DNA from 2 places in the Nonomuraea mangrovi genome. Region 1 is predicted to be linked to the other one. Evidence: riboswitches for the same ligand, from Rfam matches in the RefSeq annotation. Region 1 holds a riboswitch; the other holds the start of a gene.
What was found. A riboswitch is a leader RNA that binds a small molecule or an ion and turns the genes downstream of it on or off. The one in region 1 is predicted to bind S-adenosylmethionine.

Region 1 (15,348 bases):
CGAGTTGACCGCCAGCGCGATCAACCCGGCCGAGTCCGTGAAGGCCACCAGTTCCCCAGGCGGAACCGCGGCGAACGACTCGCGATAGGGCAACGAGAGCTGCCGCCGCCCCATCCACACCCCCAGCGTGTCCCCGACCCGGACCCCGACCGCGGCCAGGTCGTCGGCCGCGATCGACAGCTGGGTGTTGCCGAACCTGTCCACCGAGACGACCTCGCCCTCCACCGCCCCCTCACGCACATGCGTGACGGGCGAGGGCAGGGAGGCGAGCCTGTCCAGCGGGATCTCCGGCCCGACGTCCGACAGCTTGCGCCCCGTCGACAGGCGGGCCGCCACGGGCGAGAAGAGGTCACGGCCGTGGAAGGTGGGCGAGACGGGGGTGAGGAACAGGTCCCTGTTGGTGATCTCGTAGGCGGCCGTGGCGCCCCCGCTGGTGGTGATCGCCCAGGACAGCAGCCCGTTGTCGGGGCCGATGTAGATCCGGCCGCCCGCCTCGACGGCGACCGCGCGGCGGGCGCCGCCCGCGCCGGGGTCGACGATCCCGACGTGGATCCCCTCGGGCAGGTAGGGGACGGTCTGAGCGAGGATCGCCGCGCCTCTGCGGACGTCGCCCGACGGCACGAGGTGGCACACGTCGATCACGCGGACCTGCGGAGCGATCCTGGCGATCACTCCGTGACAGGCGGCCACATACCCGTCTTCGAGTCCGTAGTCGGTGAGAAGCGTGATGACTGGGCTCACACTTCGTGACTGTACGTCTCCTCAACCGCCGTGAACAGCCGCACTCCGCACATTACGATGGGCCACGGGCCGCGCCGACCGAGGAGGAGACCATGGACACTGCACCGGTCAGCGGTGACAGTGCTGCCCAGGAACCACCACGACCCCTGTCCGAGCGCGACCTGAGGATCCTCGCCTTCGAGCGCCAGTGGTGGCGTCACGCGGGCGCAAAGGAGCACGCGATCCGCGACGCCTTCGGGTTCTCCGCCACTCGCTACTACCAATTGCTGGGCGATCTCATCGACAGGCCTGAGGCGATGGAGCACGACCCGATGCTGGTCAAGCGCCTGCGGCGGTTGAGGGCGGCCCGCCAGAGGGAGCGCGCGGCCCGCAGGCTGGGAATGCGCCCCTGACTGCCTGGGTACGGCCAGCCGCGTGATGAGCAATCCAGGAATCCAAGCCATTGTGCGCGATCCGGGCGGCGCGGTGATCGGGCTCGACTTCGACGGCACGCTCGCGCCGATCGTGCCCGACCCCCGCGATGCCAGGAGCCATCCCGCCGCCCCGCCCGTCCTCGCCGAGCTGGGCGGCAGGGTCAAGGCGGTGGTGATCGTGACCGGCAGGCCGGCCGCCACCGTCATCGAGTACGGCCCCGGGCTGGAGAAGGTTCAGGGACTGGTGGTGCTCGGTCACTACGGGTTCGAGCGCTGGGAGGGCGGCAGGGTGAGCGCCCCGCCGCCGCCACCAGGCGTCATGCGGGCGAAGGCGGAGCTGCCGCGCCTGGTCGAGGGCATCCAGGGCGTGACGATCGAGGACAAGCAGCGGGCGGTGGCCGTGCACACCAGGCGCGCCCCCGACCCCAGGCAGTCGCTGGAGCGGCTGCGCGAGCCGCTCGCGAAGCTGGCGGCGGCGCACGGCCTCGTCGTCGAGCCGGGCCGGATGGTGCTGGAGCTGCGGCCGCCCGGCATGGACAAGGGGCACGCGCTCGACCTGTTCCTGGCCGAGAGGGCGGCACGGTCGGTGCTGTTCGCCGGCGACGACCTGGGCGACCTGGCGGCGTTCGAGGCCGTGCGGGCCTCCGGGCTCCCCGGAGTGACCGTGTGCAGCGGCTCGACGGAGGTCACCGAGCTCGCCGAGCGCGCCGACCTGGTCGTCGACGGGCCCGAAGGCGTCGTCGCGCTGCTGACCGAGCTGTCGGCAGCGATCCGCGATTCATCTGCAACCGGGGCAGGCTAGCTTCGCGCTCATGCTGATGACATTGGCCGTGACGGCCTCGCTCGTCCTGACCGGAGCCCACACCGACACGCAGTCGCTGTCCTTCAGAGGTGCGACGATCAAGGTGCCCGCCGCGTGGAAGGTCAAGAAGTCCGGCTTCGGCTCCGTCCATGTGATCACCGGACCGTGCAGCAAGAAGGCGGTCGACTGCCAGGGGTTCTGGCTGCACGGCCCGCAAAGCATCAAGTACGCCTCGGAGGGCAACCCGTTCAGGGTCGACCAGCCCTACCACCCCAGCAGCGGCGTGATGGAGTGCACGCACGACAAGCGCTACTACTCCTCCCCGCTGCCGGAGAAGCCGACGGTCTCGGGGCTCAGGCAGGTCGGCAGCGGGCACAAGGCGTACCACAGGGAGTGGAAGATCACCTGTCACAGCCAGCAGACCTTCAAGCCGACCAAGGTGACCTACCCGCAGCGGATCTGGTACCTGCCCGCGTCGAAGATCCTGATCGTGGACGAGTGGTCGACGCCAGGGCTGGGGGCCGCGCTCAAGCGGGCCGTCTGGCGCTGAGCACCCCGCCCGCGGCCAGGCCCGCCAGCACGGGCACCATCAGGAACGCGGTGTTCGTGCCGTAGCCGTCGGCGAGGGCGCCGAGGGCGAACGGCCCACGCCCATGGCTGGCCCGGCCCACACGGGCGAGGCCGCCGAGGCCAGGTCGGGGCGGTCGCCGGAGACGGCGATCACCCCGGCCGGCGCCGGCGTCCCGCCCCTGGTGGTCGCTCAGCGCGGCCATCGCGGTGTAGAGCATGACCGAGCCGAAGCCGCCCGCGATCGCGAAGCCGGTGAGGGTGGCCGGTAACACGAGGGGTCAGCCGGTCAGAGGCTGGCAAGCTGCTCGCCGAGCCATCGCCGCGGGGGAAGGGCGGTGGCGGCCTTCTTGAGCCTCGCGCATCGCCGTATCCGCTCCTCCTCCGGCATCTCCAGTCCCGCGCGCAGTGCCTCGGCCGTCTCGCCGACGTCGTAGGGGTTGATCACGAGGGCGTCGGCGCCCAGCTCGGCCGCCGCGCCCGCCTCGCGCGAGAGCACGAGCGCGCAGCGCGGGGACAGGATCGGGCCCTCCTTGGCGACCAGGTTCATGCCATCGCGGATGGGGTTGACCAGCAGCACGTCGGCGAGGCGGTAGGCGGCGAGGGAGCGCGGGTAGTCGTCGTTGACGTTGAGGATCAGCGGATCCCAGTCCTCGGTGGCGTACTCGTCCTCGATCTCCTTGGCGCAGCGTTGCACAGCGGCGGTGTATTCGCGGTATTCGGGCAGGTCGTGGCGGGATGGGTAGGCGAAGGCGAGGTGTACCACCCGACCATGCCATTCGGGGTGGGCGGCCAGGAACTCCCTGTAGGCCAGCAGGCCGCGCACGATGTTCTTCGACAGCTCGGTACGGTCGATGCGCACGATCAGCCTGCGGTCGCCGACCTGCTCGCGCAGCGCGGCCATGTTGGACTCGACGTCGGGCTCGCAGGCACGCTTCCACAGCGAGTCGCCGTCGACGCCGAGGCCGTGCACGCCGATGCGGGTGGTGCGGCCCTCGTGGCTGACCGTCCTGTCGAAGACCTTGGCGCCCAGCAGGCTCTGGCAGCAGTCCATGAACGCGCCGGCCCACCGCTCGGTCAGGAATCCGGCGTGGTCGGCGCCGAGGATGCCTTCGAGCACCTCGCGCGCGACCTCGTCCGGCAGCAGCGAGAAGTACTCGGGAGGCGCCCACGGCGTGTGGCTGAAGTGGGCGATCCGCAGGTCGGGGCGTTCGGCGCGGAGCATCGCGGGGGTGAGCGTCAGGTGGTAGTCCTGCACCATCACCTTGGCGCCGTGGCCGGCCTCCTCGGCCAGTGCCAGCGCAAACGCGCCGTTGTAGTCGCGGTAGGACTCCCACTCCTTCGTGAACCTGGTGCCGAAATAGGGGGCGTTAGGCGTGTCGTACAGCAGGTGGTTGACGAACCAGAGGGTCGAGTTGGCCACCGCGTTGTACGCGCGGTGGAAGGTCGCAGGGGGGATGTCCAGCATGCGCAACTTGCCGGTGTCGTAGCCCGCCTGGTCGAGCCGCCCGCCAGGAGCAAGCCGTGCGGCGCTGCGGTCGCCGTCGGACAGCGCGGCGCACACCCAGAGCACGCCCTCGTCCCTGACCACTCCCGAGAGCCCGGAAACCAGGCCCCCGCCACCGCGTTTCATGGTCAGGTCGCCGTCGTCGGAAACGGTGAAGGAGACAGGGCCACGGTTGGAAGCCACAAGAACGCTGTTCACAACATCCACCATGACCCCGAACATAGGATCTCGCTATGGCCCTAGATGAGCTAACCGAGGAACTGGCCCGCTCCGCCGCGGGAGGCGATCATCGCGCGCTTGGCGAGCTCCTGAAGCGGATCGAACCCGACGTGCTGCGACACTGCGCCCGTATCCTGCCGTACCACCAGGACGCCGAGGAGGCCTGCCAGGACACCCTGCTCGCCGTGGCCCGCAACATCGGGCGTTTCGAGGGCAGGGCCAGGTTCAGCACCTGGCTGCACATCGTGACGGCCAACTGCGCGCGCACCACCTACAGGTCGCTGAAGCGCAGGGCCGCCGAGCAGACCTCGGAGGAGCTGCCCGTCCAGAAGCCCGACGTGCGCAGGGTGAGCGTCATCGCGGGGTCGAGGCTCGACCTGCTCGACGCGATGGAGGCGCTGGAGGCCGACAAGCCCGACCTGGCCCAGGCGCTGGTGCTGCGCGACATCGTCCAGCTCGACTACAACGAGGTGGCCGAGCAGCTGGGCATCCCGCTCGGCACCGCGAAGTCGCGGATCCACCAGGCGCGCAAGTACGTGCAGGCCGCGCTTGGTGATACATATCGTCTCAGCTAGCGAGACGGTTGGTCGTGTCAGGGGCACGGCCGGGTATCGTGATGCCCACAACTCCATATTGCTCATCCAGAGGGGTGGAGGGACCGGCCCTGCGAAGCCCCGGCAACCCTCCCGGACTGAACTCGTGAAGTGACGAGGCCGGCCGGGACAGGTGCCAATTCCGGTCTGTGACCAAGGCGGTCGCAGACGAAGATGAGGGAAGGCCTCGCTTCATGTCGCTTGACTTCGGTCCTGCTGTCGCTCTGTCCTGCCGCGAGTGCGGCGCGCGCTACGACCTCGGCCCCAGCTTCGCGTGTCTGGAGTGTTTCGGGCCGCTCGAGGTGGCCTACTCGTTCGGGTCCGTGTCCCGCGCCGACATCGAGGCAGGACCGGCCAACATCTGGCGTTACCGCTCGCTGCTGCCGGTGCCCGTCGACGTGGCGAGCAAGCAGAACATGAACCCCGGCTGGACGAAGCTCGTCAAGGCCGACAACCTGGGCAAGGCCCTCGGCATCCGCGACCTGCACGTGAAGGACGACTCGGGCAACCCCACCCACTCCTTCAAGGACCGCGTGGTCGCCATCGCCGTCGAGGCGGCGCGCAACTTCGGCTTCCACACCCTGTCGTGCTCGTCCACCGGCAACCTGGCCGGCGCGGTGACCGCGGCCGCCGCCCGCGCGGGACTCGACGCCTGCGTGTTCATCCCGGCCGACCTGGAGCAGGCCAAGATCGCCATGGCGCGCGTCTTCGGCGGCAAGCTGGTCGGCATCCAGGGCACCTACGACGAGGTCAACCGCTTCTGCTCGGAGCTCATCGGCGACCCGCTGGGTGACAAGTGGGGCTTCGTCAACGTCAACCTGCGGCCCTACTACGCCGAGGGTTCCAAGACGCTGGCCTACGAGATCGCCGAGCAGCTCGGCTGGCGGCTGCCGGACCAGATCATCATCCCGGTGGCCTCGGGGTCGCAGCTCACGAAGATCGACAAGGGCTTCAAGGAGCTGATCGCGCTCGGGCTGGTCGAGGACACCCCCTACAAGATCTTCGGCGCGCAGGCGCTCGGCTGCTCGCCGGTCTCCACGGCCTTCAAGGCAGGCCACGACGTGGTGCAGCCGGTCAAGCCGGACACCATCGCCAAGTCGCTGGCCATCGGCAACCCGGCCGACGGGCCGTACGTGCTCGACATCGCGCGCCGTACGGGCGGGGCGGTCGAGGACGTGACCGACGCCGAGGTGGTGTCGGCGATCAAGCTGCTGGCGTCGACGGAGGGCGTCTTCGCCGAGACCGCGGGCGGGGTGACCGTGGGCGTGCTGAAGAAGCTCGTCGACACGGGGCAGCTCGACCCCTCGCTGACCACCGTGGTCCTCAACACCGGTGACGGTCTCAAGACGCTCGACGCGATCGCGGACGACGCGACGCCCACGGCCGTGATCAGGCCGTCCCTTGACGCGTTCCGCGCGGCTGTCTGAAAGGAAAGGTAGAAGTCATGAGCGTTTCGGTGCGGATTCCCACCATCCTGCGCACGTACACGAACGGCAGCGCGGAGGTGAGCGGCGAGGGCGCCACGCTTCGCGAGGTGCTGCAGAAGCTGGACGCCGACTACCCGGGTATCGGTGCGCGAATTTTGGATGAATCGGGCAAGATTCGCCGTTTTGTCAACGTTTATGTTGGGGAAGAGGATGTCCGATTCGTGGGCGGACTCGACAGCGTCACCCCTGAAGGCGCGCAGATCTCCATCATCCCCGCCGTGGCCGGCGGCTGACCCTTTTCGGTCGTCACGAACGCCCGCGAGGTTTTCCTCGCGGGCGTTTTCATGTCCTTTGACCGTTTTTAAGGCGCTTCTTCCTCCTGAGGGGCAGCTGGACGCCGCCGTGGCCGTGTGGGCAGGGGCTCCTGGGACCGCTGCGAGGAAAGGCCGCAGCTCGGGGCGCGGGCGACACGTTGTTTTTCGCAAGAAGATGGAACATTTAACTAACCTTTCCGCGACTACAAGAATGCCTACCGCGAACACCGAGAAGTAGTTTGGCGATTGACTCTGTTGTTCTACGGCATGCCACAGGTATGGTCGAGGGCGATCGTCCGGCTGATTTCCCCATAAGTCGTGCCGATCGCGGATCTCGCGAGTGAATGGGCGGGGTCCAGAGCCAAGTAAGAGGAGTCGGAAGTGGCGCAGGGCACCGTCAAGTGGTTCAACGCGGACAAGGGCTACGGCTTCATCGCGGTAGACGGTGGTAAGGATGTTTTCGTCCATTACTCAGCGATCATGATGGATGGCTATCGGTCGCTCGAGCAGGGCCAGCGGGTCGAGTTCGAGATAACCCAGGGCCAGAAGGGTCCCCAGGCGGAATCCGTCAGGACGGTCTGAACCATCAAGAACCGGCAGCTCACACGGCAGCGCAGTCCGTGAGGATCTGTCATGTCCTTTTCGTCGATTCGGCAGGCCTGATCCGCGTCAGCCGGTCGGGCCTGCCCGCCGTACTCTGGAGTCATGGGACGTTGGTCTGAGCTGCCCGGGCGGGTTCTGCCCGAGGACATGGTCGAGCTCCACGAGACCGAACCGCCACGTGACGATGTGATGGGCGCGGGCTTGACCAGAGAACAGGTCCTGATGATGACCAACTTGCTAGGCTGACCTGCGGGGAAGTGCCTCTCGGTTGCACTCGCCAGGGTAGAGTGCTAAACAGTTCGTTAGCACTCTCGTTATGAGAGTGCCAGAAACTGGGATCGAGACGATGGGGCCCGCCGAATGGAGTCGGGCCCATGCCGTCGCGGGCGTCGGCTCGGTCCGCTGAAAGCCACCCTGCATCTGGGAGGTCTAGCCTTATGGCAGCCAAGATGATCGCGTTTGACGAGGACGCCCGGCGCGGTCTCGAGCGCGGTATGAACCAGCTCGCCGACGCCGTCAAGGTGACCCTCGGCCCCAAGGGCCGCAACGTCGTGCTGGAGAAGAAGTGGGGCGCTCCCACGATCACCAACGATGGCGTGTCCATCGCCAAGGAGATCGAGCTCGAGGACCCGTGGGAGAAGATCGGCGCCGAGCTGGTCAAGGAAGTCGCCAAGAAGACGGACGACGTCGCGGGTGACGGCACCACCACCGCCACCGTGCTCGCCCAGGCGCTGGTTCGCGAGGGCCTGCGCAACGTGGCCGCAGGCGCCAACCCGATGTCCCTGAAGAAGGGCATCGAGGCCGCCGTGGAGCGCGTGAGCGAGGAGCTCTCCAAGCTCGCCAAGGACGTGGAGACCAAGGAGCAGATCGCCTCCACCGCCTCCATCTCCGCCGGTGACGCCGAGATCGGCAACCTCATCGCCGAGGCGATGGACAAGGTCGGCAAGGAAGGCGTCATCACCGTCGAGGAGAGCAACACCTTCGGCCTCGAGCTTGAGCTCACCGAGGGCATGCGCTTCGACAAGGGCTACGTCTCCGGTTACTTCGTGACCGACCCTGAGCGCATGGAGGCGGTCCTTGAGGACCCCTACATCCTCATCGTCAACTCGAAGATCTCGGCCAACAAGGACCTGCTGCCCCTGCTCGACAAGGTCGTGCAGTCCGGCAAGCCGCTGCTGATCATCGCTGAGGACATCGAGGGCGAGGCTCTGGCCACCCTGGTCGTCAACAAGATCCGCGGCCTGTTCAAGTCGGTCGCCGTCAAGGCTCCCGGCTTCGGCGACCGCCGCAAGGCGATGCTGGGCGACATCGCGACCCTGACCGGCGGTCAGGTCATCGCCGAGGAGGTCGGCCTCAAGCTCGAGTCCGCCACCCTCGACCTGCTCGGCCGCGCCCGCAAGGTCGTCGTCACCAAGGACGAGACCACCATCGTCGACGGTGCCGGTGACCCCGAGCAGATCGCCGGCCGGGTCAACGAGATCCGCGCCGAGATCGAGCGCACCGACTCCGACTACGACCGCGAGAAGCTCCAGGAGCGCCTGGCCAAGCTCGCCGGTGGCGTCGCCGTCATCAAGGCGGGCGCCGCGACCGAGGTCGAGCTCAAGGAGCGCAAGCACCGCATCGAGGACGCCGTTCGCAACGCGAAGGCGGCCGTCGAGGAGGGCATCGTCCCCGGCGGTGGCGTGGCGCTGCTGCAGGCCGGCACCAAGGCGTTCGACAAGCTCGAGCTCCAGAGTGACGAGGCCACCGGCGCGGCGATCGTGAAGAAGGCGCTGGAGGAGCCGCTGAAGCAGATCGCGGTCAACGCCGGCCTCGAGGGCGGCGTCGTGGTCGAGCGCGTGCGCAACCTCACCCCGGGTGAGGGCCTCAACGCCGCGACCGGCGAGTACGTCAACATGTTCGAGGCGGGCATTCTCGACCCGGCCAAGGTGACGCGCTCCGCGCTGCAGAACGCCGCCTCCATCGCGGCGCTGTTCCTCACCACCGAGGCCGTCATCGCCGAGAAGCCCGAGAAGAACGCGGCTGCTCCGGCGGGCATGCCCGGCGGCGGAGACATGGACTTCTAAGTCCTGGCTTCTCAGTCCTGACGAATCAGGGCGACCCCTCGGGGTCGCCCTTTTTCTTTTGTCCGCTCTTTCCGTCCCCGGGCTTACGGGCGTCCTACGCCAGCTGGGCGGGCAGCGGCTTGGCGTGCAGGATGGTCAGCGAGGTGACCGCGCGGGTGAGCACCACGTAGAGCCTGGCCAGGCCGCGCGGCTCGGCCTCGACGATGTCGGCGGGCTCCACGACGATGACATGGTCGTACTCCAGACCCTTGGCCAGCGTGGCGGGGATCACCAGCAGCCGGTGCTCCTCGGTCGAGTCAGGCCCCAGGACGGCGTGCGGGACGCCGTCGAGAGACGCCGAGACCGCGCCGGCCATGCCGTCGGGAACGATGACGCCGATCGAGCCCTCCCTGGCGAGCGCGTCGCGGACGGCGTCGGCGACCTCGCCGCCCTGCCGTACCGCCAGCGAGCCCTGACCCGGGCGCAGCGAGCGCGGGGGAGCCAGGTCAGGGGCGATGGCGGGCAGCAGCCGGGCGGCGTAGTCGAGCACCTCGCGGGGCACGCGGAAGCCGAGCGTGAGCTCGGTGACCTCGCCGGAGTCCTGGCCCAGGTGCTCGAGCACGGTCGCCCACGAGCGGGTCGACCACGGGGTGGTGCCCTGGGCGAGGTCGCCGAGGACGGTGGCCGAGCCGGTGCGGCAGCGCCGGCCGAGCGCGCGCAGCTGCATCTCCGACAGGTCCTGCGCCTCGTCGACGACCAGGTGGCCGATGGAGGCCGTGCGCTCGATGAGGTCGGCGAGCTCGTCGAGGAGAGCCGCGTCGGCGGCCGACCACCTGGCCGACTTCCACGACCGGTACGGCTTGCGCCACAGCAGGGCCTCCTGCTCCTCGGCCGACAGGTCCGACCTCGCGGCCGAGGCGAGGAACTCGGCGTCCGACAGCAGGCGGAAGAGCACCTGGGCGGGCGTCAGCTTCGGCCACACCGAGTCGACCAGCTGCTTGACGGGCTTCGACCTGGCCACCGCGTCCTGGACCCTGTCGTCGGGCGAGTCGCCGCGCTGTTCCATGCGGACCAGCACCTGGTGGGCCAGCCGCTGGGCGAGGGCTGCCCGGCCGGGGCCGTACCTCGTGGTGCCGCGCAGCGAGGCGACCATCTCGCGCACCTCGTAGTCGGCGACCCTGAAACGGTGGACGCCCCTGGTGTAGACGAGGCCCTCGGTGGGTTTGACGATGTGCAGCCACAGGGCGCGCTCCAGCACCTTGGCCATGCGGGCGTCGCCCTTGACCGCGGCGACGAGCGGGTCCTCGGGGGCGTCGTGCTCGCCGAGCAGCTCGGCGACGGTGGTCTGGTCGACCTTGACCTCGCCGAGGGCGGGCAGCACGGAGGAGATGTAGGACAGGAACGCCTTGTTCGGGCCGACGATCATGACGCCGGCGCGGGCGAGCTTCTCACGGTGGGTGAACAGCAGGTAGGCGGCACGGTGCAGGCCGACCGCCGTCTTCCCCGTTCCGGGCGCGCCCTGGACGCAGACGGTCTGGGTCAGCGCGGCGCGGACGATCTCGTCCTGGTCGGGCTGGATGGTGGCCACGATGTCGCGCATGGGGCCGGTGCGGGGGCGCTCGATCTCCTCGGTGAGGATCTGCGAAGGGCCGAAGTCGGCGCCCTCGTTGAGGGGCTCGTCCTCGAAGGCGGTCAGGTCGCCGCCGTGGTAGCCGAAGCGGCGCCGCCGTACGACGCCCATGGGGTCGGTGGGGCTGGCCTGGTAGAAGGCGCGTGAGACGGGCGCGCGCCAGTCGATCACCAGCGGGCGGCTGGCGCCGTCGTGGACGTGGCGGCGGCCGACGTAGATGACGCCGGGGAGATCGTCATGATCTTCCCTGTCGAGCCTGCCGAAGAACAGGGGAGTGTCGGGATGGTCGGCGAGCGCCGCGACCCGCTGATCGAGCAACGACTGCAGGATCTGCTGCGAGACCCAGTCGCCCGCGGCGTCCGCCGACAGCGACTGGGCGTGCTCGCGCATCGCTTTCAGCGCCGCGCGGGACTGGGCCAGATGGGCTCGCTCGTCGCCGAGCACATCGGTGGGTATGTCAGGGGCCAACTGGTTTCCGGGCATGCGAAAGCGCCTCCCCATTCGTCAACGGAGGTGGTAGACAAGGCAGCGAACCGTTGAGCTTACCCCCGGGCTCGGGAGCTTCCAATCGATTAATCAGGAGGCGGCGTGAGGATCTCCCCAGTCATTCCGACGGTCGCCAGCCTTTTGCTGGCGGCTCTGTGGGGGCTGTCGGTCTTCGCCGGCTGGGGGCTCGAGGCGTTCTGCACCGACGGGGAGACCTCCGTGGCGTGCGCGGAGCGGCTCGACAGCGTCTCGACCCTGTCAGGGTTGTTCGCGGTGCTCGCGGCCTTTCTCACGGTGAGCGCGTGGCTGTTCCCCGCACGGTTCGCCGTACTGATCGGTAGCGCGGTGCTGGCGTGGGTGATCGCGGAGGGTGTGCTCTTCGTCGGCGGGATGCTGGCCCAGTAATCGCTCCCCAAAATCCGAAAAATCCGGGCATGTCCGGTGGATTCGACGGATCATGGGGGTATGTCGCATCGCGACAGCTTTTGCCGGTGAGGGGGTGGTCCGATTGTTCAAGGCCCGCGGGGTTTCGTGGACCTAGGCGTCCGGCTCGCGCGAGGGCTTTCGCGCGAGCCTTTTCACTGGTGTACGTCGTCGGCGTCGATGATCTGGTAAGCGTAGCCCTGTTCGGCCAGGAACCGCTGGCGGTGCGCGGCGAACTCCTGATCGACCGTGTCACGGGAGACCACCGTGTAGAAGCGCGCGCCCCCGCCGTCGGCCTTCGGCCGCAGCACCCTGCCGAGCCGTTGGGCCTCCTCCTGCCGTGACCCGAAGGTGCCCGACACCTGGATGGCGACGGCCGCCTCCGGCAGGTCGATGGAGAAGTTGGCCACCTTGGAGACGACGAGCACCTGCAGCTCCTTGTCGCGGAAGGCCTGGAACAGCCGCTCCCGCTCCTTGATCCGCGTCTCGCCCTTGATGACCGGCGCGTTGAGATGCTCGGCGAGCTCGTCGAGCTGGTCGATGTACTGGCCGATGACCAGCACCTGCTCGCCGAGGTGCCTCCTGACCAGTGCCTCGGTCACCCGCGTCTTGGACGGCGTGGTCGCGGCGAACCTGTAGCGCTCCTCCGCCTCCGCCATCGCGTACGTCAGGCGCTCCTCGTCGGACAGCGTGACCCGCACCTCGACGCAGTCGGCGGGCGCGATCCAGCCCTGGTTCTCCATCTCCTTCCACGGCGCGTCGTAGCGCTTGGGGCCGATGAGGGAGAACACGTCGCCCTCGCGGCCGTCCTCGCGCACGAGCGTCGCGGTGAGCCCGACCCGGCGTCTGGCCTGCAGGTCGGCGGTCATCCTGAAGATCGGCGCGGGCAGCAGGTGGACCTCGTCGTAGACGATGAGCCCCCAGTCGCGGGCGTCGAACAGCTCCAGGTGGGCGTAGACGCCCTTCCGCTTGGTCGTCATCACCTGGTAGGTGGCGATGGTGACGGGCCGGATCTCCTTCTTGCTGCCGGAGTACTCGCCGATCTCGTCCTCGGTGAGCGAGGTGCGCTTGAGCAGCTCCTGCTTCCACTGGTGGGCGGAGACGGTGTTGGTCACGAGGATCAGCGTCGTGGCCTCCGCGTGGGCCATCGCCGCCGCGCCGACGATCGTCTTGCCCGCGCCGCAGGGCAGCACGACCACGCCCGAGCCGCCGTGCCAGAACGCGTCGGCCGCCTCCTGCTGGTAGGGACGCAGCGCCCAGCCGTCCTGCAGCAGCTTGATCGGGTGGCTCTCGCCGTCGACGTAGCCCGCCAGGTCCTCGGCCGGCCAGCCGAGCTTGAGCAGCGCCTGCTTGATGTTCCCGCGCTCGCTCGGGTGCACGGCGACGGAGTCGCCGCCGATGCGATCGCCCAGCATCGGCTGGATCTTCTTCGAGCGCAGCACCTCTTCGAGCACCGCGCGGTCGGTGGAGGCCAGGACCAGGCCGTGAGCCGGGTCCTTCTCCAGCCGCAGCCTGCCGTAGCGGGCCATCGTCTCGGCCACGTCGACGAGCAGCGCGTGGGGCACCGGGTAGCGGCTGAACCCGATCAGCGCGTCGATGACCTGCTCGGCGTCATGGCCGGCGGCCCGCGCGTTCCACAGGGCGAGTGGCGTGACGCGGTAGGTGTGGACGTGCTCGGGTGCCCGCTCGAGCTCGGCGAAGGGCGCGATCGCCTTGCGACACTCGTCGGCCCGTTCGTGGTCGACCTCGAGCAGCAAGGTCTTGTCGGATTGGACGATCAGTGGGCCGTCGTTCACAGGCTTCTCTCCGGGGTCGGTACGGCTACCGCATATCCAACACCCGGAGGCCGGCGGTTAGTCCAGGTTCCCCGATACTCCCAGCGCGATGATCGTACCGACGCCCAGAACGATCAGCACGACATTGATGCCGATGCTGATCCATGTCCATTTGAGCAGGTTGCGCGCCTTGTCGGGCATGGTGTCGACCTGTCCGAGGGCGATGCCCGCCAGGATCGCGCCGGCGATGCCGCCGGGTGTGACGTAGCAGCTCAGCGCGAGCACGATGCTGATGACGAGCGCGACGATCGCGTGCGTGCGGGGGCCCTGCTGGGGCGGCGGGTACCCGTAGCCGTAGCCGGGCTGCTGCTGGCCGTACGGCGGGCCGTAGGGGTTCTGGCCGCTCTGGTTGTACGGCGAGCCGTACGGCTGCTGCTGGCCGTAGGGGCTCTGCTCGCCGGAGTTGTCGTAACCGCTGCTCACTGTGTCACCTTCTCGCTCACTAGCCGTGTCAACAGATATCACGAAATGACGGGGCGATTAGGCGAGACGGGCACGCAGTGCCTTGCGATCGAGCTTGAGCACGCTGGTCACGGGCACATGATCGGTGAAATGAATCTCTCGCGGGTACTTCACCCTGCCGACGCGCTCCCGCGCCCAGGCGATCAGCTCGTCGGCGGTGGCCGTGCCCCCGGGGACCAGCTGGACGAAGGCCACGACCTCCTCTCCGTGCACGGGGTCGGGGCGGCCCACCACGCCTGACATCGCGACGGACGGATGGGCGTTCAGCGCGTCCTCGACGTCGCGGGGGAAGACGTTGAAGCCGCCCCTGATGACGAGGTCCTTCTTCCTGTCCACGACATACAGGTAGCCGTCGTCGTCGAGGCAGCCGATGTCGCCCGTGCGCAGCTCGCCGTCCACGACGGGGGAGCCGAGGCCGCCCCAGTAGCCGAGCATCAGCGACTCGCCGGCGACGCAGATCTCGCCGATGTCGCCCGTCTCCACGTCCTCGCCCGCGTCGTCCCTGATCGTGATCGTGTAGCCGGGAAGCGGGAGGCCGACGCTGCCGGGCTTACGCCTGCCGGGCGGGTTGAAGGTGGTGACGGCGCTGGTCTCGGTCAGGCCGTACCCCTCCAGGATCTGCACGCCGGGTACGCGCCGTTCGAACTCCTCCAGCAGCGCGCGGCCCAGCGGGGCCGCGCCGCAGGTCAGGTGGCGCAGGTCGGGCAGCGGGGTGTCCTCGAGGGGCTCGGCGAGCAGCATCTGGAGCATGGAGGGCACGACGGTTCCGTACTGCACGCGCTGCTCGACGGCCAGCCGCAGGAACGCCTTGGGGTCGAACCAGCGCATGAGGACGGACTGCTGCGGCTCCCTGGCGTGCAGGCCGGCGATCGACACGATCAGGCCGTAGGCGTGGGAGAGGGGGACGGGGACGATCGCCCTGGTGACGCCCGGCTGGTAGGCCAGGTCGTAGGCGTCCTTCGCGACCTGCCACAGGCCCGCGTGGCTGAGCATGACGCCCTTGGCCCTGCCGGTGGTGCCGCCCGTGTACATCACGGCGGCCAGATCGGCGGGGTCCCGCGGCACGGGCCCGTGCTCGGCCGCCTCGGCCAGCTCCCCCGTATCCACAAATATCGGGATCTGTGGCTCGGCGGCGTGGACCGTGTCGAGCAACTCCGCGGACGTCACGATCGCGGTGGCGCCGCTGTCGATGACGATGTGGCGCAGCTCCTCCACGCCGACCAGGAACACCACGGGGGTCACGACCGCGCCCGCCGCCCAGACGGCCTGGTAGACGACGGG
Region 2 (15,348 bases), on a different contig from region 1:
GCCCGTACGCGCCGCTGGTGTGGACGAGCAGCTTGCCGCGAAGGTCGGCGCCGGTGGCCGCGAGACCCGCGACCAGCTCGGGCAGCGCGTCGTCGGGGACGGTGAGCAGGATCAGCTCGGCCCTGGCGACGACCTCTTCCGGGCTGAACGTGCGCACGCCGAGCCGCTCGGCCGCCCAGCGCTGCGAGGTGTCGGAGACGCCGCCGGCGGCCACGATCCTGTGGCCTGCCTGGGCCAGCGCGGCGCCGAGCACCGAGCCCACCTTGCCCGCGCCCAGTACGCCGACGGCCAGCCGGCCCGGGCGATCACCTGCGTCCATGACGTCGCGCTCCCCTGTCATCCGACACTGCTGACCAGGGTATCCGGCGCTCTACAGCAGCCACGGTCATGGCTCTTTTGCCGCATGTTGGGCTGAGTCAAAGCCTGACAAGGGCATACATATGGGACACCCCCGCCAGAGGGCGGGCGCCGAGCCATGGTGACTCGGCGCCCGTTCCCGCACCAGAGGGCCGACCCACCGCCGACGGGCCGGCCCCTGGTGTGAAAGCGCGGGTGTGAAAGCGCGCCCGCCCTGCTTCGTCGCAGGACGGGCGCGCGGTCTTCAGGTCACCACCGGTTGACGACCGAGGCACCGCCCTTGCAGCCGGCGACAGCCACGCCGAAGAGGGCCACGGCGTTGCCGCACACGTTCACCGGGATCGAGATCGGCGCGATGATCTGGTTGCCCGACAGCACGCCGTTGTCACCGCTGGTGACGTTGTCCGCGTGGGCGGCGGGCGCGCCGAACGCCATCATGGCCAGCACGCCGGCGGCGACGACAGTCTTCTTGAGCATGGGGGTGTCCTCTCATTGCGCGGCGCGCGGCCGCGGTACCGATGCCTGCATCGACGATCGGCCGGGCCCACTGGGGGTAAGGTCGGGGCGACCGTCCGATGACACCGGGTAACCGTAGCGCAAAGCAGCGACAGGGAGTAGTCATTACATCACTGGGCGTGTCATCGGGTGACCATGAGATAGTCCGTGACATGTGGCTCACCTGGCGAGCGGCGATGGAGCGGGCACTTTACGGGGAGAGCGGCTTCTACCTGCGCGAACGCCCCTCAGGGCACTTCCGCACCTCGGTCGGCGCCTCGTCCGTCTTCGCGGGGGCCGTGCTGACGCTGCTGCGGCGCCTCGACACCGATCTCGGCCGGCCCGACCGGCTGGACCTGGTCGACATCGGCGCCGGCGACGGAGCGTTGTCCGCCGCCGTGCTCGCGGCCGCTCCGCCGTCGCTGCGCGACCGGTTGAGCGTCACGGCCGTCGACCTGTCCTCCCGCCCCGCCGGGCTGCCCGACGAGATCGCGTGGAGCCACGCGATCCCGCAGGGGATCACCGGCATGGCGATCGCCAACGAATGGCTGGACAACATCCCCTTCGACGTGGTGGAGCAGACCGCCGAGGGCCCTCGGGTGGTGCTCGTCCACATCGAGACGGGCGAGGAGCGGCTCGGCCCGCCGCCCTGCGAGGACGACCTGCTCTGGCTGGAACGCTGGTGGCCGCTGCGCCGCGTGGGCCAGCGGGCCGAGGTCGGCAGGTCGCGGTGCGCGGCGTGGGCGGCCGTGATCGGACGGCTGGCCGGCGGTCAGGCGATCGCCGTCGATTATGCACACCCTGTGGATAACCGACCGCCCCGCGGCACGCTCACCGGATACAGGGACGGTGCGGTCGTCGCGCCGATACCCGACGGGACCTGCGACATCACCGCTCACGTCGCGCTCGACGCGTGCGCGGACGCGGGCCGGCGAGCCGGCGCGATATCCACAACCTTGTCCACACAGCGCGACATTCTGCGCACTCTCGGAGTGACCGGCGTCCGCCCCCCGCTCGACCTCGCGCGGACCGATCCGCCCGGATACCTGCGGGCGCTGGCCCGCGCCTCGCGGGAGGCCGAACTGATCGACCCGGCAGGCTGGGGCGCCTTTGGGTGGCTTAGCCAGATACGTTAACCATGTGGAGATCGAACAGACCCCGCTTCCAGGCATCGGACTCAAACACGAGTTCGGTACCCAGTCAGGCCGCCGCGTCGCCGTCGTCTCACACCGTTCGGGGCGGCGTGACCTCATCATCTACGACCGGGGCGATCCCGACCGGGCGTGCGAGGCCATACAGCTCAACGACGAGGAAGCCGACGCGCTGGTCGAGCTGCTCGGCGCGCCGCGCATCGTCCAGCGGCTCAACGCGCTGCACCGGGAGATCGAAGGGCTGGTCAGCCTTCAGGTAACGGTCCTTCCCGGCTCGCCGTACGACGGCAGGACGCTGGGCGAGGCGCGCATCCGCACCCGCACCGGCGCCTCCGTGGTCGCCGTGGTGCGCGGGTCCCAGGTCCACGCGAGCCCCACGCCCGACTTCAGGTTCGCGGCCGCGGACGTCGTGGTCGTCGTCGGCGACGCCGAGAACACCGCCGCCGCCGCCGACATCCTCGCGGACGGCTGATGCGAAGTCTGCTCGTCAGCTCGTCAGAGGCCATCTGATGGGAGTTCTCGCAGGAGAAGTCCACAACACGGCCATAGTCTTCCTCGAACTCGGCGGCATCATCCTCGGCCTCGGCGTGCTCGGCGCGCTGGCGTTGAGGGTGGGGATCTCCGCCATCCCCCTCTACCTGATCGCCGGCCTCGCCTTCGGACAGGGCGGCATCCTCCCTCTCGCGACCAGCGAGGAGTTCATCGCCATCGGCGCCGAGATCGGCGTCGTGCTGCTCCTGCTGACGCTCGGCCTGGAGTACAACGCGGGCGAACTCGTCTCCAGCCTGCGCGGCAACGCCCGGGCGGGCCTGGTCGACATCGTCCTCAACGCCACCCCTGGCGCGGTCGCGGCGCTGCTGCTCGGCTGGGGTCCCGTGGCGGCCGTCGCGATGGCCGGCGTCACCTACGCCACGTCTTCGGGCATCACCGCGAAAGTGCTGTCGGACCTCGGATGGATCGGCAACCGCGAAACACCCGTCGTGCTGTCGCTGCTGGTCTTCGAGGATCTGGCGATGGCCGTCTACCTGCCGCTGCTCACCGCGATGCTGGCCGGCGTCTCCCTGGTGACAGGAGCGATCTCGCTGAGCATCGCCCTCGGTACGGTCACCGTCGTCCTGGTGATCGCGCTGCGCTTCGGCAGGTTCATCGAGGCGTTCGTCTCCAGCCCCAACAACGAGGTGCTGCTGCTCAAGGTGCTCGGCCTGGCCCTGCTGGTGGCGGGTTTGGCCCAGGAGCTGCAGGTGTCGGCGGCCGTCGGCGCCTTCCTCGTCGGCATCGCGCTGTCGGGCGAGCTCGCGCACGAGGCGAGAGCGCTGCTGATGCCGCTGCGCGACCTGTTCGCCGCGGTGTTCTTCGTCTTCTTCGGTCTGCAGACCGACCCGACGAAGATCCCGCCCGTGGCGCTGCTCGCGCTCCTGCTCGCCTTCGTCAGCATCGTCACCAAGCTGCTGACCGGCGCCTACGCCGCCCGCAGGGCGGGCATCGCCAAGGCGGGCCGGATGCGCGCGGGCATCGCGCTGGTCCCGCGCGGCGAGTTCAACATCGTCATCGCGGGACTGGCGGTGGCGGCGGGAGCCCATCCCGATCTCGGCCCCCTCGCCGCCACCTACGTGCTGATCCTGGCGGCCTTCGGCCCCCTGGCGGCCAAGCTGGTCGAACCGCTTCTCACCCGGCCTCCTGCGTCGGCCCCGTGAGAAGACCCGCTGTGCCCGCCGGCTCGCTCGCTTCGCTCAGTCGCAGGAGACCTCCAGCGACCGGAGCCCGCGAATGATGTAGCCGGGGTTCCAGACGGGCTCGCTCGTCAGCTCCATCGCCGGCGCCCTCCTCAGAAGGGCGCCGAAGGACTCCACCAGCTCGATCCTGGCCAGCGGCGCGCCCAGGCAGAAGTGGATGCCGGCGCCGAACGAGATGTGCGGGTTGTCCGCCCGGCCGACGTCGAGCGTGTCGGGCTCGTCGAAGACCTCGGGGTCGCGGTTGGCCGAGCCGAACAGCAGGGCCACCTCCACGCCCTTCGGGATGGCCACGCCGCCGACCTCGATGTCCTCCAGCACCCAGCGCTCGAACATCTGCAGCGGGGTGTCGTAGCGCATCAGCTCCTCGATCGCCGTGGGAAGCAGCGAGAGGTCCTCGCGCAGCCGTACCAGCTCGGAGGGGTTGCGGAACAGCGACCACCAGCCGTTGCCGGTCACGTTCACGGTCGCCTCGTGGCCCGCGTTGAGCAGCAGCACGCAGGTGCCGACCAGCTCGTCCTCGGTCAGCTCCTCGATCTGCGCGAGGGCGCTGATCAGGTCCTCGCCGGGAGCGGCCTTGCGGGCGCGGGCGAGGTCCTTCAGGTAGTCGGAGAACTCCGACGCGGCCCTGACCGCGGTGTGCTGCGCCTCCTGCGAGGGGTTCAGCTCGTACATGCCGCAGATGTCGGCCGACCACGGGCGCAGCAGGTGCCTGTCGGCGTCCGGGACGCCGAGCATCTCGGCGATGACGGTGACCGGCAGCGGCTCGGCGACCTCGGCGATCAGGTCGCCGCCGCCCTTCTCCACGAAATCGTCGACCAGGCGCTCGACGATCACGCGGACCCTGGGCCGCATCGACTCGACCATCCTCGGCGTGAGCGCCTTGGAGACCAGCCGGCGCAGGCGGGTGTGCACCGGCGGCTCGACGTCGAGCATGCCGGCGTTGACCACCCGCCAGAACGGCTCCTGGAACTCCGGCTCCGGCTCGCGCCCGAACTCCTCGTGCGTGGCGAGGTGCAGGTAGGACCTGCCCAGACGGCGATCCCTGAGCAGCGCGTTGACGTCCGCGTGCCTGGCGATCAGCCACTGTCCCGTGGGCTCGAAGAAGCTGACCGGCGCGTCGCGCCGCAGCTCGTCGTAGACCGCGTAGGGCGAAGCTACAAAATCCGGATTCCAAGGATCAAAGCGCACTACTGCATATTAGATTCGGCCTTCGCGTGCCTGCTCCTCATCCTGATGTTGAGCAGCTCGACGATCACCGAGAACGCCATCGCGAAGTAGATGTAGCCCTTCGGGATGTGCTGGTCGAAGCCCTCGGCCAGGAGCACCACCCCGATCAGCACCAGGAAAGACAGCGCCAGCATCTTGATGCTCGGGTGCCTGTCCACGAACCTGCTGATCGGCCCCGACGCGAACAGCATCACCAGCACCGCGACGATGACGGCCGCGACCATCACGCCCAGCTCGTCCACCATGCCCACCGCGGTGATGACCGAGTCGAGCGAGAACACGATGTCGAGCACCATGATCTGGAGGATGACCGACGTGAAGGAGGTCACCTTGCGGTCCTTGCCGTCCTTGTCCTTCAGCTCCATGCTCTCGCCGATCTCCAGCACGCTCTTGGCCAGCAGGAACAGGCCACCGAGGATGAGGATCAGATCGCGGCCCGAGATCCCGTGCCCGAAGACCTCGAAGAGCGGCTCCGTCAGCTTCACCACCCAGGAGAGCCCGAGGAGCAGCAGCAGACGCGAGACGAGGGCGGCGGCGAGTCCGAGGACCCTGGCCCTGTCGCGCTGCTCGGGCGGAAGCTTCCCCGCCAGGATCGAGATGAAGATGATGTTGTCTATTCCCAGGACGATCTCCAGGGCGACCAGGGTGAAGAACCCGATCCAGATCTGTGGGTCTGCCACCCAGTCCATCATCATGTGCCTCCTTGGTTCGCTGTCCCCAACCCCAACGACCCGATCGCCCCAGAAGTTCGCGGCTTGCGAAGTGGCACCCCGTGTCGGTTATAGTTCGGGCGTAGGTCATGAGTGCCAGCGCTTAGCCCCGGCTTGCTGGCCGGCAACCCTCGCGTCCGCGGCGGGGTGCCCCGGGTGAAGACCTGGTCCGCCACGAGGTGTGGCGGGCAAGCGCGGGCTCCGATGCGCCACGGCCGGGGGTCCGATGACCCCAGAAGGGCTGTGCCGTGTCCGTTGCGACGATCTTCAACCCCGTTCAGGTCAAGGTGCTGGGCGAGGACCTCGAGGTGCCGGTCAAGGGTGGCCGCCTGGTCTCCTACGCCAACCTCGACTACGCCGCCAGCGCGCCCTGTCTGGAGCCGGTCAGCGCCGCCGTCACCGCCGCGCTCCCGGCCTACTCAAGCGTCCACCGCGGCGCGGGCTACGCCTCGCAGCTGACCACCGCCCGCTACGAGCAGGCGCGCCACACCGTCCGCGCCTTCGTCGGCGCCCGCACCGACGACGCGGTCATCTTCACCCGCAACACGACCGACGCCACCAACCTGCTGGCCCGGTGCCTTCCCGAGGGCACCACGACCGTCGTCTTCGACACCGAGCACCACGCGTCCCTGCTCCCGTGGCAGCGCGTCGTGCGCCTCGCTCCCCCCGCCTTCCCCGGCGAGGCCGTACGGCAGGCCGACGAGGCGCTCGCCGCCATCGAGGGCCCCAAGCTGCTCGTCGTCACCGCCGCCTCCAACGTGACGGGCGAGCTGTGGCCGATCGCCGCCCTCGCGCACATCGCCCACAGGCACGGCGCCCGCGTCCTCGTAGACGCCGCCCAGCTCGTCCCGCACCGCAAGCTCAACCTGACGGCGCTCGACCTGGACTACGTCGCCTTCTCCGGCCACAAGCTCTACGCGCCCTTCGGCGCGGGAGTGCTGGTCGGGCGGCGTGACTGGCTGTCGGACGGCGAGCCGTACCTCAAGGGAGGCGGGGCGGTGAGGTCGGTGGGCGCCCTCGACGACGGGGCCACCGAGTGGCACGAGGACGCCGAGCCCAGGCACGAGGCGGGCACCCCGAACGTGCTGGGAGCGATCGCGCTGGCCGCCGCGTGCGACGCGCTCACCGCGACGGGGTGGACGCCGCTGGTCCGCGAGGAGGAGCGGCTGATCGCCAGGCTGCGCGAGGGACTGGGCGCCATCGAGGGGGTGCGCGAGCTGTCGCTCTGGGGGCCCGACCACCCGCGGGTCGGCATCGTGTCGTTCGTCGTCGACGGGTACACCGCCAGGCAGGTCGCCGAGGCGCTGTCCACCGAGTACGGCATCGGCGTGCGGGACGGGAAGTTCTGCGCGCACCCGTTCCTGCGCCACCTGCTCGACATAGCGGACGGCGGTTGCGAGGACGACGCCGCGTCGGCCGTCAGGGCCTCGATCGGGATCGGCACGACCGAGGAGCACGTCGACCGGCTGATCGGCGCGCTGCAGGATCTGGTCGCCCGCCGCTAGGGGCGGGTGGGCGGCGCGTCGGGCGGCAGGTCGTCGTCCCTCCGGGGCTCGTCGAAGATGTCCATGGGGGGACGTCCGTCCGCCCGCTCGCGCTCCTGCTGGTCGGTATCCCGCTGCTCGGCCCGCTTCCTGGTGTAGCGCATGAACAGCCCGTCGATGCCGAAGTGTCCCCCGCCGACCGCCATCAGCAGGACGCAGCCCGCCGCCAGCGCGCCGACCAGCTCCCAGCCGCCGCTCGTCACGAAGACGCCCTTGCTGCCGTGCACGAACACGAACGCGCCCACCATGTCGACGGCCAGCGCGAGCGCCGCCAGGCGCACCAGCAGGCCCAGGATCAGGCAGACACCACCCAGCAGCTCGGCCGCGGCGGCGAAGGTCGCCGACAGCCCCGGCATCGGGATCCCCATCTGGGTGAACATCTGCGTGACCGCGCCGAGCCCACCCTGGAACTTCTGCCAGCCGTGGGCGACGAAGATCACGCCGATCACCACCCGGCCCACCAGCACGGCCAGGTCGAAAACCGCTCGCTTCATGGGCCCTATGTCCCCGCCACCACCTGGCGAAATGCGCAAATAGACCATTCCTTGACTGGATCACTATCAGCGCCAGTGGCAGCATGACGGTATGGAAGAACGCGTGGTCGGCATCGGAGCTGGCGCCAAGGAGCTGGCCACGGAGGACATGATCCTCAACATCGGCCCCCAACACCCCTCGACGCACGGTGTTCTCCGGCTCCGCCTCACCCTCGACGGCGAGCGCATCGCCACGGCCGAGCCGATCATCGGGTACATGCACAGGGGCGCGGAGAAGCTGTTCGAGGTCCGCGACTATCGCCAGATCATCATGCTGGCCAACAGGCACGACTGGCTGTCCGGCTTCGCCAACGAGCTCGGCGTGGTGATCGCCACCGAGCGCATGCTCGGCATGGAGATCCCCGCCCGCGCGGTCTGGACCCGCACCCTGCTGGCCGAGCTGAACAGGGTGCTCTCCCACCTGATGTTCCTCGGCTCCTACCCCCTCGAACTCGGCGCCATCACGCCGATCTTCTACGCCTTCAACGAGCGCGAACGCATCCAGGGCGTCATGGAGGAGATCTCGGGCGGGCGGATGCACTACATGTTCAACCGCGTCGGCGGGCTCAAGGAGGAACTGCCCGCGGGCTGGCTCGACCGGGTCACCGCCGCCGTCGCCGCCACCCGCGCCAAGGTGCCCGACATCGAGGACCTCATCCTCGACAACGAGATCTTCCTGGCCCGCACCAGGGGCGTCGGCGTCCTCGACCGCGAAACGATCATGCAGTACGGCGTGAGCGGCCCCATAGCCAGAGCCTCGGGGGTCGACTTCGACCTGCGGCGCGACCAGCCGTACCTCGCCTACGACGAGCTGCCCGTCAAGGTCGTCACCCGTACGGCGGGCGACTGCCACGCCCGCTTCGAGGTCCTGCTCGACCAGCTCAAGGTCTCTCTCGACCTCGCCGACGCCTGCGTCGAACGGCTGCGCTCGCTACCCCCTGGCCCGATCAACCAGCGCCTGCCCAAGGTGCTGAAGGTGCCGGAGGGCCACACCTACGCCTGGACGGAGAACCCGCTCGGCATCAACGGCTACTACCTGGTCTCCAAGGGCGACAAGACACCGTGGCGGATGAAGCTCCGCTCGGCCTCCTACAACAACATCCAGGTACTGCGCGAGATGCTGCCGGGGCACCTGGTCGCCGACATGGTCGCGATCCTCGGCTCGATGTTCTTCGTGGTGGGTGACATCGACAAGTGAGGGACAAGTACGTCGACTGGCTCCGGGCGGTCAGTCTCATCACCGTGGTCGTCTGGCACTGGGCCTTCACCATCCTCGTCTGGACCCCGGAGGGGCCCTCGCCGACCAGCCCCCTCGGCTTCACCTCCGGCCTGTGGATCCTCACCTGGCTGTTCCAGGTGCTGCCGCTGTTCTTCTACGTCGGCGGGCACGTCCACCTCCTGTCCTGGCACCGGGCCTGCGAGCGGGGGACGGGCATCGGCTCCTTCGTCTGGCGGCGCATCAAGGCCCTGGCCGTCCCCGGCCTGACCCTGGCGGGCATCTGGCTCGCCATCGGCCTGGTCGTGACCCTGCTGTTCGACGTGCCGTGGATGTGGCGGGTGGTGCTGCTCGTGCTCAGCCCGCTGTGGTTCCTCATCGTCTACGTGATGCTGGTCGCGCTGCTGCCCGTCGCGCTGTGGCTGCACCGCCGCTACGACGTGCTCGCCCTCATCTGGCTCGGCGGCGCGACTCTCGTCGTCGACGTCATACGGCTGCGCTACCACGTCGAGTGGGTCGGCTGGCTCAACATGATCCTGGTGTGGGGCCTGGCCCACCAGGCGGGCTTCTTCTACGAGCGGGTCGTGATCCTGCCCCGCCGCTACGACTTCGCCATCCTGTGGACCGGCCTGTTCGGCCTGTTCGGCCTGGTCTACTCCGGCCTGTACCCGGGATCGATGGTCGGCGTGCCCGGCGACAAGCTGTCCAACATGGCCCCGCCCACGTTCGTCATCGTGGCCCTGCTCATCTTCCAGATCGGGCTGGTGGAGGTGCTCAGGCCGACGATGGAGCGGGTGCTGGAGCGGCCCAGATGGAAGCGCGTCAACGAGACCATCAACCGGTTCGCGCTGCCGCTGTTCCTGTTCCACACCACGGGAATGGCGCTCGCGCTGGGCGCGTGGTGGGGACTGTTCGGCTTCCCCTCGGCCGACCCGCGACCGAACCTGATGTGGTGGCTGGAGCGGCCCTTCGCCGTCGTCGGGCCGCTGCTCTTCACCCTCCCCGTCATCTACCTGTTCTCCAGGGGAAGACGAGCGGACCGCACGCCCACCCCCACCTGAGCCGGCTCAGAGGGGGCGCTTGAGCTCGTCCTCGGGCTCCTTCGGGACGCGGCAGGAGTTCTCCAGGTAGAGGGCCGCGACGATCAGCACCACGAACGACATGAACGACCCCGTGGCGACGAAGAACTCCGCGCGCGGCGTCTCCCTGGTCAGCAGTTGGACCGTCGTCAGCGAGAACCCGGCGAAGATCCCCGCGAACACCGCGCCGGCGTACGCCGAGGCCTTCGCCAGGGCGGCGAGCCTGGCCACCGCCAGCGGCTCCACCGGCTTGGTGTCGGGCTTGCGGGCGATGCGCGCACGCGTCATCCAGCCGCTGTAGAGCTCGCCGACGGCCAGCAGCAGCACGGTCGGAATCGCCGTCCACGGCACCAGCGGCAGGCTGGCGTAGAACTGCCTGACGATCAGCCAGGACACCAGGGCGACGACGACCAGCACGCCTACCAGGACGGCGGGGCGGGTGGGCTTCAATCCGGCCCCTGCAACTTGAGGTCCTGGCGCAGCCGTACGCCCGACTGGTCCAGAGCCGCCAGCAGGTCGGCGACCGCGCCGCGACCCGGCACCACCGCCGTGGGGTCGGCGTTCGACCACGGCACCAGCACGAACGCGCGCTCGTGGCAGCGGGGATGCGGCAGCGTCAGGTCAGGGTCGTCGGAGACGACGTCGCCCGCCGCGATGACGTCGACGTCGAGCGTGCGCGGCCCCCAGCGCTCGGTGCGGACCCGGCCGAAGGCGTTCTCGACGCTCTGGGCGCGGTCGAGAAGCGTCTCGGGGGTGAGCTTGGACTCGGCGATGACGACCGCGTTGAGGTACGGCTTCTGGTCCTCGGGACCGCCGACAGGGTCGGTCTCGTAGACCGGCGACACCGCGACGAAGCGCAGTCCGGGCGCGTCGAACAGCGAGTCGATCGCGCCCTGAAGGGTCTGGAACCGGCGTCCGAGGTTGCTGCCAAGAGCGAGAACCACTTTCATGCTCGGCTCCGCAGGATCGTGACGGCCACGTCGTCGAAGGGCAGCGGAATCGGGGCAGACGGCTTGTGCACCGTGATCTCGGCCGCCTGCACGACCTCGCTGGCGAGGCAGAGCTCGGCCAGCCGTTCGGCGAGGGTCTCGATCAGGTTGACCGGCTCGCCCTCGACCACCTTCGTCAGGTCCTGGGCAAGCTCCCCGTAGTGGACGGTCCTGGTGACGTCGTCGGTGTCGGCGGCGGGCCTGGTGTCGAGGAAGAGCGTCGCGTCGATCACGAATTCCTGGCCGAGCTCGCGTTCGGCGGGCAGCACCCCGTGCCGGCCCCGCGCGCGCAGCCCCTTGAGAGTGATCCGGTCAGCGGTCACGTTCGGCTTCCTCCTCCTCGTCCTCGTCCTCGCTCTGCAGCACGGGCGAACCATGGTGCATCCACAGCCGCCACCCCCTGCCCGACCTGACATAGACGTTGCTGGCCACGACCTTGCCCGCGGCGAAGCTGGACTCGCCCTCCTCGCCCGCGGTCAGGATGTTCTCCACGCAGGTGAGCACCGCCAGGTCGCCCAGCACGGTCGTCTGGACGTCGGTGAGCACGAACTGGATGTAGGTCGTGTTGGCCATGATGAGCGCCCACGAGCGCAGCACCTCGGCCCTGCCCGCCAGCATCGACCAGCCGGGATGCACGCACGAGACCTTGCCTTCGAGGGTGTCCTCGGCCCAGATCTCGGTCATCTTGTCGAGGTCGGCGTCCTCGATCGCGGTATAGAAAGCCTGGTTGACCGTCTCGATCGCAGCGACGTCCACGCTCATCGGCCGCCTCCTCGCTTCCAGGCGGCCGCCACGCGGACGGCGTCGGCGTTGGGACCCACCTCGTGCACCCGCACACACCACGCGCCCGCCTGCGCGGCCAGCGCCGTCACCGCGGTCGTGGCGTGGTCGCTGCGGTCGAAGGGGCGGGGAGCGCCGTCGGCATCGGCCAGCAGCCTGCCGAGGAACCTCTTGCGCGAAGCCCCGATCAGCAGCGGGAAGCCCAGCTCGGCCAGCTTGTCGATCCCGGCCAGCAGCGCCCAGTTGTGCTCGGCGTTCTTCGCGAACCCCAGCCCGGGATCCAGCACGATCTGGCTCTCGGCGACACCCTCCGCCATCACCAGCGCCACCCGCTTGGCCAGCTCCTCGCGCACCTCGGCGACGACATCGGTGTAGACGGCCCTGCTCTCCATGTCATGGCTGTGGCCCCGCCAGTGCATCACGACGTACGGCACGCCCGTCGCGGCCACCACCCTCGACATGTCGGGGTCGGCCAGGCCGCCGCTGACGTCGTTGACGAGCGCGGCGCCCGCCTCGACCGCCGCCCGCGCCACCTCGGCCCGCATCGTGTCGACGCTCACCGTGACGCCCTCGGCCGTCAGAGCGCGGATCACGGGGACGACCCTGGCGAGCTCCTCCTCCTGCGACACCCGCGCCGCGCCGGGCCTGGTGGACTCCCCGCCGACGTCGACCAGGTCGGCGCCCTCCTGGACCAGCTCGAGACCGTGCTGGACGGCGGCGCGCTCGTCGAACCACAGGCCGCCGTCGGAGAAGGAGTCAGGCGTCACGTTGACCACGCCCATGACGAGACAGCGCTCCTCAACTGGCAGCCCCATCCTCATATCCCCAAGCCTAGGTGCATCACTCGTGCCGTCTCCCCGCCGGGTCGCCCCTTTGTGGATAACGATCTGGTCCGTCGCCCACCCCGGCCACGCGCGCTCGGTGACGCGTATCCCTGGACAGACGCCGGCCACGTGCGGTGGGTGGCGCCTGCCCGGGCTTGCCGTACAGAGGAGGGGGCGGGCAGAGGGAGGAACAGGGTCAGCGACCCAGAATGAGCGCCATCGCCTCGGCGCGGGTCTTCTCGCTGGTGCGGAAGTCGCCCCGCACCGCGGACGTCAGCGTCTTCGCGCCGGGCTTGCGGACCCCGCGCATGGTCATGCACAGGTGCTCGCACTCCAGCACCACGATCACGCCGCGCGGCTCCAGCACCCGCATGAGCGCGTCGGCGATCTGCGAGGTCATCCGCTCCTGCACCTGCGGCCTTCTGGCGAAGACGTCGACCAGGCGGGCCAGCTTCGACAGCCCCGTGACCTGTCCCTTGTCGTTGGGGATGTAGCCGACGTGGGCCATCCCGAAGAAGGGGACGAGGTGGTGCTCGCACGTCGAGTAGACCTCGATGTCGCGGACGAGCACCATTTCGTCGTGGTCGACGTCGAACACCTTGTTCAGCACGTCCTCGGGGCGCTGGTTCAGCCCCGAGAACTGCTCGGCGTACGCGCGGGCCACACGGGAGGGCGTGTCGAGCAGGCCGTCACGGTCCGGATCCTCGCCGATGGCGTAGAGGATCTCCCGGACGGCCTTCTCGATCCGAGCGTGGTCGACGTCGCGCGGGTTCACGCACCCTCGCCAGCGGGGAGGGCGTTGTCCGCGTGACCGCCGGTCAGAGCGCCGTTGCCGGACTGCTCCTTCGGGGTCAGCACCGGCGGGCGGTCCGACGGGAGCCGCTTGCCGTAGCCCGCGTAGGACGGGCGGTGCTCCTTGACGACGACGGGGGCGAAGATCTGGAGCACCATCTCGCGGGAGAGGGTCTCCTTCTCCATGAGCTCGAGCACCAGGTTGTCGAGGACGTCGCGGTACTCCACGAGGATGTCCCACGCCTGGTCGTGCGCCGTCTCGATCATCCGGCGCACCTCCTCGTCGATCGTGGAGGCGATCTTCTCGGAGTAGTCGCGCTCGTGGCCCATCTCGCGGCCCAGGAAGACCTCGGCCTGCCCGGTGCCGAACTTGCGGGCGCCGAGCTGCTCGCTCATGCCGTACTCGGTGACCATGCGGCGGGCGACGGCGGTGGCCTTCTCGATGTCGTTCGAGGCGCCGGTGGTGGGCTCGTGGAAGACGAGCTCCTCCGCCGCGCGACCGCCGAGCAGCATCGCGAGCTGGTCCATCATCTCCGACCGCGTGGCGAGGAACTTGTCCTCCATCGGCAGGGTCATCGTGTAGCCGAGCGCGCGACCACGGGAGAGGATCGTGATCTTGTGCACGGGGTCGCTGTTCGGCAGCGCGTGCGCCACGAGCGCGTGACCGCCCTCGTGGTAGGCGATCATCTTCTTCTCCTTGTCCGACATGACCCGGGTCTTGCGCTCGGGACCTGCCATGACACGGTCGATCGACTCCTCGAGGGTGTCCATCGAGATCAGCTTCTGGTCGGCGCGCGCGGTGAGCAGCGCCGCCTCGTTGATCACGTTCGCCAGGTCGGCGCCGGTGAAGCCCGGCGTACGGCGGGCGATGACGTCGAGGTCGACCTCGGGCGCGAACGGCTTGCCGCGGCCGTGGACCTTGAGGATGCCCTTGCGGCCCTCCAGGTCGGGACGGTCGACGGTGACCTGCCGGTCGAACCGGCCCGGACGCAGCAGCGCGGGGTCGAGGATGTCGGGCCTGTTCGTCGCGGCGATGAGGATCACGCCGCCCTTGACGTCGAAGCCGTCCATCTCGACGAGCAGCTGGTTCAGCGTCTGCTCGCGCTCGTCGTGCCCGCCGCCGAGACCCGCGCCGCGGTGACGGCCGACGGCGTCGATCTCGTCGATGAAGATGATCGCCGGGGCGTTCGCCTTGGCCTGCTCGAACAGGTCGCGGACGCGGCTGGCGCCGACACCCACGAACATCTCGACGAAGTCGGAGCCGGAGATGGAGTAGAACGGCACGCCCGCCTCACCCGCGACCGCGCGGGCGAGCAGGGTCTTGCCGGTACCGGGCGGGCCGTACAGCAGCACGCCCTTGGGAATCTTGGCGCCGATCGCCTGGAACTTGGCCGGAGCCTGCAGGAACTCCTTGATCTCCTGCAGTTCCTCGATGGCCTCGTCCGCACCGGCGACGTCGGCGAACGTCGTCTTGGGAGTGTCCTTGGTGATCAGCTTCGCCTTGGACTTGCCGAAGTTCATCACCCGGCTGCCGCCGCCCTGCATCTGGTTCATGATGAACAGGAAGATCAGCACGATGATGACGATCGGCAGGAAGCTGACGAGGAGACCGATCAGGAAGTTCTCCTGCGGCACCTCGACGTTGAAGCCGTTCTTGAGCTTGCCGGCCTGATCCTGCTTCTCCAGCTCGCCGACGAGCTGGACGCCCTGCCCCGCCACCCAGCTCGACTGGATGCGGTTGGTGGAGACGTCCCCGACGTTGATCGGGCTGTTGAGAGTGAGCTCGATGCGCTGGTCCTTGTCGACGACCTTCGCATTGGCAACATTGCCGTCGCGGATCTGCTTGAGCACCGTGGACGTGTCGGCAGTCTTGAAGTTGCCGTCACCGCTCCACATAGTGGTGACAAGCAGGAGCAGC

Region 2: it holds a riboswitch for S-adenosylmethionine, as region 1 does, so the genes downstream of both, ACFSKW_RS24635 (aminotransferase class V-fold PLP-dependent enzyme) here and thrC (threonine synthase) in region 1, are expected to answer to the same signal.

What each region holds. Positions count from the first base shown of each region.
Region 1 covers NZ_JBHUFV010000080.1:27,754-43,101, forward strand. The annotation lists gene ACFSKW_RS47570 (SAM hydrolase/SAM-dependent halogenase family protein) at 1-741, opposite strand, end outside; gene ACFSKW_RS47575 (DUF3263 domain-containing protein) at 834-1,133, shown strand; gene otsB (trehalose-phosphatase) at 1,159-1,956, shown strand; gene ACFSKW_RS47585 (hypothetical protein) at 1,967-2,506, shown strand; gene ACFSKW_RS47590 (hypothetical protein) at 2,484-2,798, opposite strand; gene ACFSKW_RS47595 (alpha,alpha-trehalose-phosphate synthase (UDP-forming)) at 2,813-4,240, opposite strand; gene ACFSKW_RS47600 (RNA polymerase sigma factor) at 4,264-4,824, shown strand; SAM riboswitch class I at 4,884-5,023, shown strand; gene thrC (threonine synthase) at 5,037-6,269, shown strand; gene ACFSKW_RS47610 (MoaD/ThiS family protein) at 6,287-6,562, shown strand; gene ACFSKW_RS47615 (cold-shock protein) at 6,965-7,165, shown strand; gene ACFSKW_RS47620 (hypothetical protein) at 7,289-7,432, shown strand; gene groL (chaperonin GroEL) at 7,624-9,252, shown strand; gene ACFSKW_RS47630 (HelD family protein) at 9,347-11,344, opposite strand; gene ACFSKW_RS47635 (hypothetical protein) at 11,450-11,752, shown strand; gene ACFSKW_RS47640 (DNA repair helicase XPB) at 11,926-13,566, opposite strand; gene ACFSKW_RS47645 (hypothetical protein) at 13,624-14,028, opposite strand; gene ACFSKW_RS47650 (AMP-binding protein) at 14,086-15,348, opposite strand, start outside.
Region 2 covers NZ_JBHUFV010000035.1:135,407-150,754, forward strand. The annotation lists gene ACFSKW_RS24600 (Rossmann-like and DUF2520 domain-containing protein) at 1-319, opposite strand, end outside; gene ACFSKW_RS24605 (chaplin family protein) at 607-834, opposite strand; gene ACFSKW_RS24610 (SAM-dependent methyltransferase) at 1,026-1,988, shown strand; gene ACFSKW_RS24615 (cation:proton antiporter regulatory subunit) at 1,993-2,475, shown strand; gene ACFSKW_RS24620 (cation:proton antiporter) at 2,513-3,697, shown strand; gene ACFSKW_RS24625 (cytochrome P450) at 3,734-4,924, opposite strand; gene ACFSKW_RS24630 (TerC family protein) at 4,924-5,658, opposite strand; SAM riboswitch class IV at 5,759-5,874, shown strand; gene ACFSKW_RS24635 (aminotransferase class V-fold PLP-dependent enzyme) at 5,922-7,178, shown strand; gene ACFSKW_RS24640 (DoxX family protein) at 7,175-7,711, opposite strand; gene ACFSKW_RS24645 (NADH-quinone oxidoreductase subunit D) at 7,803-8,948, shown strand; gene ACFSKW_RS24650 (acyltransferase family protein) at 8,945-10,027, shown strand; gene ACFSKW_RS24655 (DUF3180 domain-containing protein) at 10,034-10,495, opposite strand; gene folK (2-amino-4-hydroxy-6-hydroxymethyldihydropteridine diphosphokinase) at 10,492-10,995, opposite strand; gene folB (dihydroneopterin aldolase) at 10,992-11,357, opposite strand; gene ACFSKW_RS24670 (nuclear transport factor 2 family protein) at 11,347-11,796, opposite strand; gene folP (dihydropteroate synthase) at 11,793-12,629, opposite strand; gene folE (GTP cyclohydrolase I FolE) at 12,835-13,413, opposite strand; gene ftsH (ATP-dependent zinc metalloprotease FtsH) at 13,410-15,348, opposite strand, start outside.